One region of the Mycolicibacterium sp. YH-1 genome, then DNA from elsewhere that is predicted to be linked to it. Evidence: riboswitches for the same ligand, from Rfam matches in the RefSeq annotation. Region 1 holds a riboswitch; the other holds the start of a gene.

Region 1 (4,843 bases):
GGGCTCCGAGCGGACAGGCGTAGCCGTGCGGATCCATCTCGCCGTAGTCGAAATCGTTGTTACGCATCGGATCGGCACCCAGTTCCGGATCGTCGTGATCCGGTGCCAGTGCCAGCGGTGCACCGCTGCGCCAGCGGCCCATGAATTTGGCGGCCAGCAACTCCTCGCCCTCGGCGCCGTCGGCGTTCTGCCGCAGGTAGTCCCGAAATGCCCCGACATGTTCCTCGAGTCGGCGGTAGGCCATGTAGCTGCCGTTGCGCGAAAGCACCTCGGGTCTCGGCTGATTCGCGACCAGGTGATCCTCGTCGGGGTAGCCGAGGAGGAACTCTCCCGGTTCCAGCCACCCGCCCGAGCCGGGTATCAGTACCTCCCCGGAACCTCTCATCTGCGGCTGAGACACCGGATCGCGGTACCCGAAGTGATCGTGGTCGTATTCGAATGGCGCGGTGGCGGCCAAGTCCAGATGTGACAGTGACCGCACGCCGGGGCAGCGGGCCAGCAGTGCATCGTGTTCGCCGACGCACCGCACGCGTTCCTCTTCGTCCCGGGCGAACAGGATGACGATCGCGTGCAGACCGTCGTCCGCGAGCCCGCCGACCCAGTGTTCGGGTGCGGCCGCACCGGTGTCCCCGAGGATGTCGGCCCGGGACGCCATCCCCTCCCGGAACTCGTCGGGGAACGACGCCAGCGCCTCGTCGTCCAGACCAAGGGCGCGCAGTCCGGACCAGGTGAAGGCCAGGTTGACCCACCGCTTGAAGACGTTGACCGTCTCGCGGACATCGGTGGCCGACTGCACCAGCGGAACCATCTCGGCCAGCCAGGCGCGCCCCGCTTCTGGGGTGTCGAAGGACAGGAACTCGTACCGACCGGTCAGGTGGGGCGTCCCGGTCAGCATGATGTGCTGGATATCGTCGAATTCGAGGTCGGTCATTGCATCTGGTCCAACATGTCGGAGAATGCGGCCTTGAGCCGAAGCGCCTTCTTGACCTCCTCAGATGTGACGTACGGGTATTCGCCATACTCCAGGAAGCTGGGCACCTGGTGGTCGCGAACGAACATGATGAATGCCTCGGGGTTGGTCTTCCAGTCCTCCGGGAAGCCCTCCAGGTGGGTGAACGCCGTGGTGATCCCGGTCGAGCTGAACAGCTTGACGGCATCCTCGGTGTATTTATCGAAGTCGGTGTCGAAGATCCCCTGATACTGGAAGTGCAGACCGGATCCGACGTCGAAAAGCTGCCAGCGCAGGTAGTGCAGCTTCAGTGGGGCGAGCACGTCAGGTTGCGCGGCGACCGCCGCCTCGAGTTGCTTGCCGTAGTCGCGGATTGCCTGCCCGTGGCCCTCGAGCACCTTGGCGATGATGTTGAAGCCGTAACAAGCGGGCGTGCGGGGATAGACCGGGCCGTACCGCCCCCGAGTGAGTTCGAAATAGCCTTCCTTCGGGATCGCCATCGCCGCCGGCCGCGACCAGACCGCATCATTTCCGTCGTTGACCGCATCATTCAGATCTCTGCTGTGACTCATGGGAACGACGCTAGGCTCGGAAAACTCCCGCGTCGTCCCCCAGAAAAGGGGAAATCTGACGACGCGCGGACTTCGGTTCTGGGGCGCGACGGGCTGCCCTACTTCGCGACTGCCGCGACCGCTTCAATCTCGACCAACTGGTCGTCGTAGCCGAGAACGGTGACACCCATGAGTGTGCTCGGTACGTCGTGCTCACCGAAGGCATCACGAACCACTTCCCACGCCGACACGAGATCGGCCTGCCGAGTAGACGCGACCAGCACGCGCGTGCTGACCACGTCCTCGATCGTCGCTCCGGCGGCGCCGAGTGCGATCAGCATGTTCTCCACCGCCTTTGCGGCCTGACCCGCGTAGCTGCCCACCGCGGCAGTGGACCCATCCTCATTCAGTGGGCACGCGCCGGCGAGGAAGATCAGCCGTGCACCAGCCGACACCGCTGCCGCATAGGCATATTCGGCAACGCCGGACAACTCGGCCGATCGGATTAGTGTGACGGAATTCGCCATCCCGGCCCTTTCGCGGACGAAGAGTTGGTCTGCAGTGTGGCGCAGTCTATGCGCGGGAGCGCAATTCACACAACGCATTTGTGTGACACCGAACCAGTGTCGTTTTCGGCCGAAAACTGCCAACGTAGCGGGATGCAGAGTCGAACGCAGACGCCTCCCGACGATAACCTCGCGGTTCCCTACATCGGGTCCGGACCATATTGCTACACAAACTGCCTGGCAACCATGATGGGCGCCAACTCAGCGGACACCGCCGTCATCGAGACCGCGACGGGCAGTGCGTTCGGCATGCAATTGGTGGATGGGACACCGTTTTTCGACCCATACGGGTGGACTCCTGACATCGGCCTGAACGAGGCGCTGGCGAACCTTGGCTGGACTGCCACTACCACCGCCGGAGGTGACAGTGCCGACGCACTGGACCGTCTCACCGCGCAATTGAACTTCGGCCCGGCGCTGGTCGGACCCGTCGAGATGGGATACCTTCGCCACCAGCCCGGCAAGGTCGGGCCGATCGGCGCCGACCACTTCGTCATCGTGCTGCGCATCGACGATGACGCGGCCACAGTCCACGACCCGCAGGGCTATCCCTACGCGCGTATCCCGCTGGCGGACTTCACGGCAGCCTGGCGGGCCGAGACCATCGACTACGGCGAGCCCTACACGATGCGCACCGATTTCGTTCGACTCACCACAATCAGTGACACCGAGACCATCCGCGCGTCGATCCGCTTCGCCCGCGATCGCTTCAGCGCGGTTTCCGCCACCGACATGCCAGCCGGCCACTTCGCCAACGCCGACGCGGCGCTCGCCCTCGCCGAGGCAGTCGAAGGCGGTATCGACGATGAGCTGCGTGATCATCTCACCGCCTTCGCGGTGCGGGTCGGCGCACGTCGCCTCGCCGATGCAGCAGCATGCCTGCGTCGCGCTGAATTCCCGCAAGCCGCTGCCACTCTCACGGAACAGGCGCGACTGGTCGGATCGCTCCAGCATCCACTGGTGGTGGGTGACAACGCGAGAGTCGCAGCGACACTTAGGGCGGTGGCGCCCACCTACGACGAGCTACGCGCCGGACTTGAACCGGGCGCGTGGCCGTAGCAGCGATTTCGCACTGCAACAAAGAGATTCATCCGCAGGCTGGCGCGGTTGCCAAAGTCACACCTAGCCGAGGCTCTGACGTTGCTATCCTGGAATGGTCATCACATGACACCGGACGAGCCACACCGTACCCGGCCAGCGACAAGACGGTTGTGTTGGAGGTGTGTGATGTCCTGGCTCATTCTCTTGGCGTCGGGCGTTCTGGAAGCAGTCTGGGCGACGGCGCTCGGCAAGTCCGAGGGCTTCACCAGGCTCGGACCATCCGTGGTTTTCGGTGTGGCCCTGTTCTTCTCGATGGGCGGACTGGCGATCGCGATGCGCGATCTGCCGGTGGGTACCAGCTACGCGATATGGGTTGGCATCGGCGCGGTGCTGACCGTCGCATACGCGATGCTGACCGGCAGCGAGACCGCATCACTGGTTAAGGTGCTGTTAATGCTTGGCGTGGTCGCGTGCGTCACGGGCCTGAAGGTGGTGGGCCACTGAGGCGCCGGATGCTGCCGCCGGTGGTGCGTCAGGCCTGGTGCCACAACAGCGGCGCGCCCTGCCCCTTCGTCATAACCGTGCCCGCCATCACCCGCAGTCGGTATGGGTGCAGCCTCAGCACCGCGAACTCCTCCGACGTCGGGCCGTCGCTCCACATCGGGATGATGCGCGGGTCGTAGCCGACGGGCTCGGGAGCGTTGGCGAACTTCTCCCACACCGCTTTGCACGTCTCATCGTCGACGTAGAACTGGGCCGTGCACTCCGCGCTGCAGGTGTCGTGGGTGGTCGTCCAGTAGCTCAGCGACACCTCGGGGTGGGCATGAAGGTGGGCATGCTTGAGCGGTGTCGGCACGGTGGCGATCCAGCCCACCAGATCGGTGCCGTCCCACTCCCAGATCGGGTGCAGGATTCGGCTGCGGGGCCTGCCGTCGCGGTCGACGGTCGCCACCGACGCCCACACGATGGAGTGGGCCATGTCGACGAAGGCGGGTGCGATCTGTTCGAGTGGCGTCACACTGACCCACCTTAGTTGCGCCAACTGGTCTAGGAGTCGTCCTGTGCGCCGCCCCTATCCACGTCGCCGTACTTGGGGTTGCCGTCGTCGTCGACCCATTCGTTGACTGCGGTACCCGCGACCGTGCCGCCGCTTCCGGGCAGCGTGATGGTGGGACGCTGGTCGTCGTACGCGTCCATCATCTTCTTGGCCCGGTCGTGATGCTCTTCGGTGACTTCAGGCTTCTCTGTGATGTGCTGGTCTTCGTTGGCCGCACGCTCGTCATTGGACATATCCCTGGCTGCCCGAATGTGCGGGACACGAAACAGGGTGGGCTAGACCGGTACCGCTCGGAGTGCCGCGGGCAGGCTCGGCAGGAAGTGCCGGGTGGCATACGCGCGGATGTCCTCGGCCTCCTCGAGCGGCTGCGCACTGGGCAGCAGCAGCAACGACGCCGCATACCGCAGGATGGTGTCGGCCAGATCGTCGACGACGTCGGGACCGATGCGGTCGGCGAAGCCCGGCGGGAAGATCACCCGCAGCGCCTCGCCCATCCGCTCGATCGCGGCGGGCCAGTGCCGGTGGGCCAGCTCGAGCACCAGCGCGGGTTCATCGGTGATCATCTGGTTGAGCACCCGATGGCGGCGGAACGCCAGGATCGACCATGTGAACGCCTCGACGTAGTAGCTGGTCTGTGGCTTTGCGCGGTTCAACTCGTCGGCGATATCGGCGAACAGTG
Region 2 (4,843 bases), 3.1 Mb from region 1:
GGCGATCGCGCAGGCGTCCGCCGAGGGAGGCGTGCGGTATCTGGCCACCGGTGGCAGCGATTCCGACGATGCGGACTGGTCCGTTCGCGTGGCAGCGCACCGGCAGCGTCGTCCATCGCACTGGTCGACCGTCGAAAGCCCGGACGTCGCAGCACATCTGCGCGCCGATTCCACCACCGCGACGATCGTCGACGATATGGGCGGCTGGCTGGTCGCCGCGCTGGACCGCCGCGACGCGTGGACTGGTGGCCAGGATGCGATCACCGGTGACGTGGACGACCTCCTCGACGCCGTCGACGGTTTCGCGGCGCCACTGGCGCTGGTCAGCCCCGAGGTCGGTCTCACCGTGGTGTCCTCGACGGAGTCGGGCCGCCTGTTCACCGACGCGCTGGGAACCTTGAACCAGCGCCTGGCTCAGCTGTGCGAACGCGTCGTGCTCGTCGTCGCCGGTCAAGCGGTCACCGTGAAGGAGCCAACATGACCGACACCCCCGAAACCCCGGAAAACCCCGACTTCCCCACCGTCATCGCACCGGACACGGAGGCCGAGGCCGCGGCGCGTGCCCGCCAGGACACACTCACCAAGCCGCCCGGCGCGCTCGGCCGCCTCGAGGATCTCTCGGTGTGGGTGTCGGCGTGCCAGGGCCAGTGCCCGCCGCACCAGTTCGACAGGGCCCGTGTGGTGGTGTTCGCCGGCGATCACGGCGTCACCGCCGCGGGCGTCTCGGCGTTCCCGTCCGAGGTCACCGCGCAGATGGTGGCGAACTTCGCCGCGGGCGGCGCTGCCATCAACGTGCTGGCCGAGGTCGCCGGTGCCGGGGTGCGGGTCGTGGACATCGCCGTCGACACCGATGCGCCGCTGTCGGCATCGATCGGCGCGCACCGGATTCGACGTGGCAGCGGCAATGTCGCCGTCGAGGACGCGCTGTCCGTCGATGAGGTCATCGCGGCAGTTCAGGCCGGCCGCGACATCGCAGACGAAGAGGTCGACGGCGGCGCCGACCTTCTGATCGCCGGTGACATGGGAATCGGGAACACCACGGCCGCAACGGCGTTGATCGCGGCACTGACCGACACCGAACCGGTCGTCGTGGTCGGTCGCGGAACCGGCATCGACGACGCCGGCTGGGCGCGCAAGACCGCGGCCGTCCGCGATGCCCTCTACCGTGCACGGTCGTCATACACCGATCCGGTTGCGCTGCTTCGAATCTGCGGTGGTGCCGACCTTGCCGCGATGGCGGGCTTCTGCGCGCAGGCGGCGATCCGCCGCACACCGCTTCTCCTCGACGGTGTCGTGGTGACCGCGGCCGCCCTCGCCGCGGACCGCATGGCGCCGGGGGCGAAGCAGTGGTGGCAGGCCGGTCACCGGTCCACCGAACCCGCGCACATCCTCGCGCTGCAGCGGCTGGGACTGGATCCGATCGTCGACCTCGGGATGCGCCTCGGCGAGGGCACCGGTGCGACCGTGGCCCTGACCGTGCTGCGGGCCGCGGTGGCGACCCTGACATCGATGGCCACGTTCGGCGAGGCCCAGGTGACCGACCGCGTGGCCGACCCCGCACCGTGATCGGTTCGCTCACGTCGGCACTCGCGTTCGCCACGGTGCTGCCAGTTCGCACGCGCCGACCGTTCGGCCGGGGTGCGCTCACCGTTCTGCCGGTGGTGGGCATCGCACTCGGCGCCCTGGCGGCGGGCGTGACGTGGGCCGCGGCCAGGGGGTTCGACGAGGGCAACCCGCTGACGGGCGTGCTGGCTGTGGCCGTGCTGCTGATCATCACCCGCGGCCTGCATATCGACGGTCTCGCAGACACGGCGGACGGGCTGGGCTGCTACGGCCCGCCGGACCGTGCGCTCGCCGTGATGCGCGACGGACCGGCCGGACCGTTCGCGGTCGCGGCGGTCACCGTGGTGATCGTGGTGCAGGGCCTCACGTTCTCCATATCAGGGCTGCTCGCGATCGTGGTGGCGGTGACCGCCGGACGGGTGGCGGTGGTACTGGCCTGCCGACGCTCAGTGCCCGCCGCACCGGGCAGCGCGTCGGGTTCTGGCGTCGCGGGCACTCAACCGTGGTGGGTGGTGGCGGCCTGGGTCGCCCTGGTCGCCGCGGCGGCCGTGTTCGCCACCCCTCGGCCATGGCAGGGCCCGGTCGCCGTGCTGGTGGCGCTCGCTCTGGCCGCGGCACTCGTCGCGCACTGCGTGCGCCGGTTCGGTGGGATCACCGGGGATGTGCTGGGTGCGGCCCTCGAGTTGACGACGACCGTTGCGGCACTGGGGATGGCGATCGGCTGACACGTCAGCCGTGCAGCACCTTGAGCCCGATCGCGGCCGCGACGATCACCCCGATGAGAAACACCTTGGCCACCGAAACCGACTCGTCACCTGTGGCGAACGAGTAGACCGCGGTCAGCGTCGCGCCGATGCCCACCCAGATGACATAGCTCGTAGCGGTCGGCAGTTCGCGCATGGCGTAGGCCAGCCCGCCCATCGATACGACGAGCGCCGGGAAGAACACCAGCGACGGCGCGAGCCTGGTGAAGCCCTCCGACTTGCCCAAAGCCACCGCCCACACGGCTTCGAAGGCGCCCGAGACGACCAGAATGATCCAAGACATGACACACCTCTCCACGCGCCGTCTTGTCGCTGGCCGGGTACGGTGCCGCTCGTCCGGTGTCCGATGAGGACACCCCATTCTACCTAGCCGAGGCGGGTCATCCATTCGTGGGTGTCAGCGAACGTCCCACGCTGAATGCCGGTGAGTGTGTCGCGAAGGGCCATCGTGACCTCACCCGGCTGGCCATCGGCGATGGTGAACTCGCCGTCGCCGGACTTGACGTGTGAGACCGGGGTGATGACGGCGGCGGTGCCACAGGCGAACACCTCAGTGATCTCGCCCGCGGAGGCCTTCTTCTGCCACTCCTCGACATCGATCTTGCGCTCCTCGACGGCGTACCCGGCGTCGGTTGCCAACTGCAGCAACGAGTCCCGGGTGATACCGGGGAGCAACGAGCCGCTCAGCTCGGGTGTCACCAGCCGGGCCGAGCCACCGCTGCCGAAGACGAAGAACAGGTTCATCCCGCCCATCTCCTCGACGTAGCGGCGTTCGATGGCATCGAGCCACACGACCTGATCGCAGCCCTGTTCGGCGGCCTCGGCCTGCGCCAGCAGCGAGGCCGCGTAGTTGCCGCCGAACTTCGCCGCCCCGGTGCCACCGGGGCTGGCCCGCACGTACTCCGTCGACAGCCAGACCGACACCGGTTTGATGCCGCCCTTGAAGTAGGCGCCGGCCGGCGAGCCGATCACCATGTAGCGGTACTCGGTGGCGGGCCGCACGCCCAGGCCGGGCTCGGTGGCGAAGATGAACGGCCGCAGATACAGCGACGCCTCGCCCCCGGCCGCGGGGACCCAGTCGGCGTCCACGGCGATCAGCTGGCGCAGCGACTCCAGGAACACCTCGTCGGGCAGCTCGGGAATGGCCAGCCGGCGCGCCGAGCGGCCCAGCCGGGCGGCGTTGGCGTCGGGCCGGAACGACACGATCGATCCGTCGGCCCAGCGGTAGGCCTTGAGTCCCTCGAAGACCTCCTGCGCGTAGTGCAGGACGATCGCCGACGGGTCCAGCTCGATGGGGCCATACGGCACCACCGTGGCGTCATGCCAGCCGCGTCCCTCGGTGTAGTCGATCGACACCATGTGATCGGTGTGGAACCGACCGAAACCGGGATCGGAGAGGATGTCGGCGCGCACCTCGTCACTTGCCGGATTCGTACTGCGGGCAAGCGAGAACTCAAGAGGGCCGTCGGTCATATCGGAATTGTATAACTCGCCTCTATCGAGTTTTCGCCTCCACGAAGGGTGGTGCGACGACCTCGCATTCGAGCCTTTTCCCGCGGACGTCGACCGCCACCGTCTGGCCGTCGGCGACCCCGGCGTCGGTGTCGATGAGCGCCAGCGCGATACCGAGTTTGAGTGTTGGCGAGAATGTCCCCGACGTCGTCACGCCGATGGTCCTGTCGCCATCCAGCACGGTCATATCGGCGCGCAGCACCCCACGCCCGAGGGCCCGCAGTCCGCGCAGCACTCGCCGCGGCCCCGCCTCCTTCTCGGCGAGCAGGGCGTCGCGCCCCCAGAACGCCGGCTTCTTCCAGCCGATCGCCCAGCCGCATCGCGCCTGTACTGGCGATATCTCCAGCGACAGCTCATGACCGTGCAGCGGGTAGCCCATCTCGGTTCGCAGTGTGTCGCGGGCGCCGAGGCCGGCGAGCTCGCCACCCGCGGACTTCACCGCAGAGACCAGCGCGTCGAACACGTCACCGGCCCGGTCCCACTCCGGAAGGAGTTCGTAACCGTGCTCGCCGGTGTAACCGGTGCGGCACACCCGCACCGGCACCCCGTCGAACTCGGCGTCGGCGTAGGCCATGTAGTCCATATCGGTGGGCAGGCCGAGCGCACCGACCACCTCAGCGGACTTGGGTCCCTGCACCGCCAGCACTGCATGGGATCGGTGCTGGTCAGTGATGGTCAGCCCGGCCGGGGCCTTGTCCTTCAGCGCTGCCACGACGGCGGCGGTGTTGGCCGCGTTGGGCACCAGGAACACTTCGTCATCGGACACGTAGTAGGCGATCAGGTCGTCGATAACGCCACCGGATTCGTTGCAGCACAACGTGTACTGCGCCTTGCCCGCACCGATTCGGTTCAGGTCGTTGGTGAATGCGGAGTTGACGTAGGCGGCGGCCCCCTTGCCGACGACCAGCGCCTTGCCGAGATGGCTGACGTCGAAGAGGCCGACGGCGTTACGGGTCGCGTTGTGCTCGGCGACGGTGCCGGCGTAGCTCACCGGCATCAGCCAG

What was found. Region 1 has a riboswitch for guanidine ahead of L0M16_RS27990 (DMT family transporter). Riboswitches for the same ligand answer to the same signal wherever they lie in the genome.
Region 2: it holds a riboswitch for guanidine, as region 1 does, so the genes downstream of both, L0M16_RS13025 (DMT family transporter) here and L0M16_RS27990 (DMT family transporter) in region 1, are expected to answer to the same signal.

What each region holds. Positions count from the first base shown of each region.
Region 1 covers NZ_CP092915.1:5,920,787-5,925,629, forward strand. The annotation lists gene L0M16_RS27970 (Dyp-type peroxidase) at 1-931, opposite strand, end outside; gene L0M16_RS27975 (hypothetical protein) at 928-1,449, opposite strand; gene L0M16_RS27980 (RidA family protein) at 1,620-2,027, opposite strand; gene L0M16_RS27985 (YobF C-terminal domain-containing protein) at 2,160-3,125, shown strand; guanidine-III (ykkC-III) riboswitch at 3,218-3,282, shown strand; gene L0M16_RS27990 (DMT family transporter) at 3,294-3,611, shown strand; gene L0M16_RS27995 (pyridoxamine 5'-phosphate oxidase family protein) at 3,640-4,125, opposite strand; gene L0M16_RS28000 (hypothetical protein) at 4,155-4,397, opposite strand; gene L0M16_RS28005 (TetR/AcrR family transcriptional regulator) at 4,440-4,843, opposite strand, start outside.
Region 2 covers NZ_CP092915.1:2,792,027-2,796,869, reverse strand. The annotation lists gene L0M16_RS13040 (bifunctional adenosylcobinamide kinase/adenosylcobinamide-phosphate guanylyltransferase) at 1-481, shown strand, start outside; gene cobT (nicotinate-nucleotide--dimethylbenzimidazole phosphoribosyltransferase) at 478-1,566, shown strand; gene L0M16_RS13030 (adenosylcobinamide-GDP ribazoletransferase) at 1,563-2,288, shown strand; gene L0M16_RS13025 (DMT family transporter) at 2,293-2,610, opposite strand; guanidine-III (ykkC-III) riboswitch at 2,623-2,686, opposite strand; gene L0M16_RS13020 (branched-chain amino acid aminotransferase) at 2,694-3,800, opposite strand; gene gcvT (glycine cleavage system aminomethyltransferase GcvT) at 3,823-4,843, opposite strand, start outside.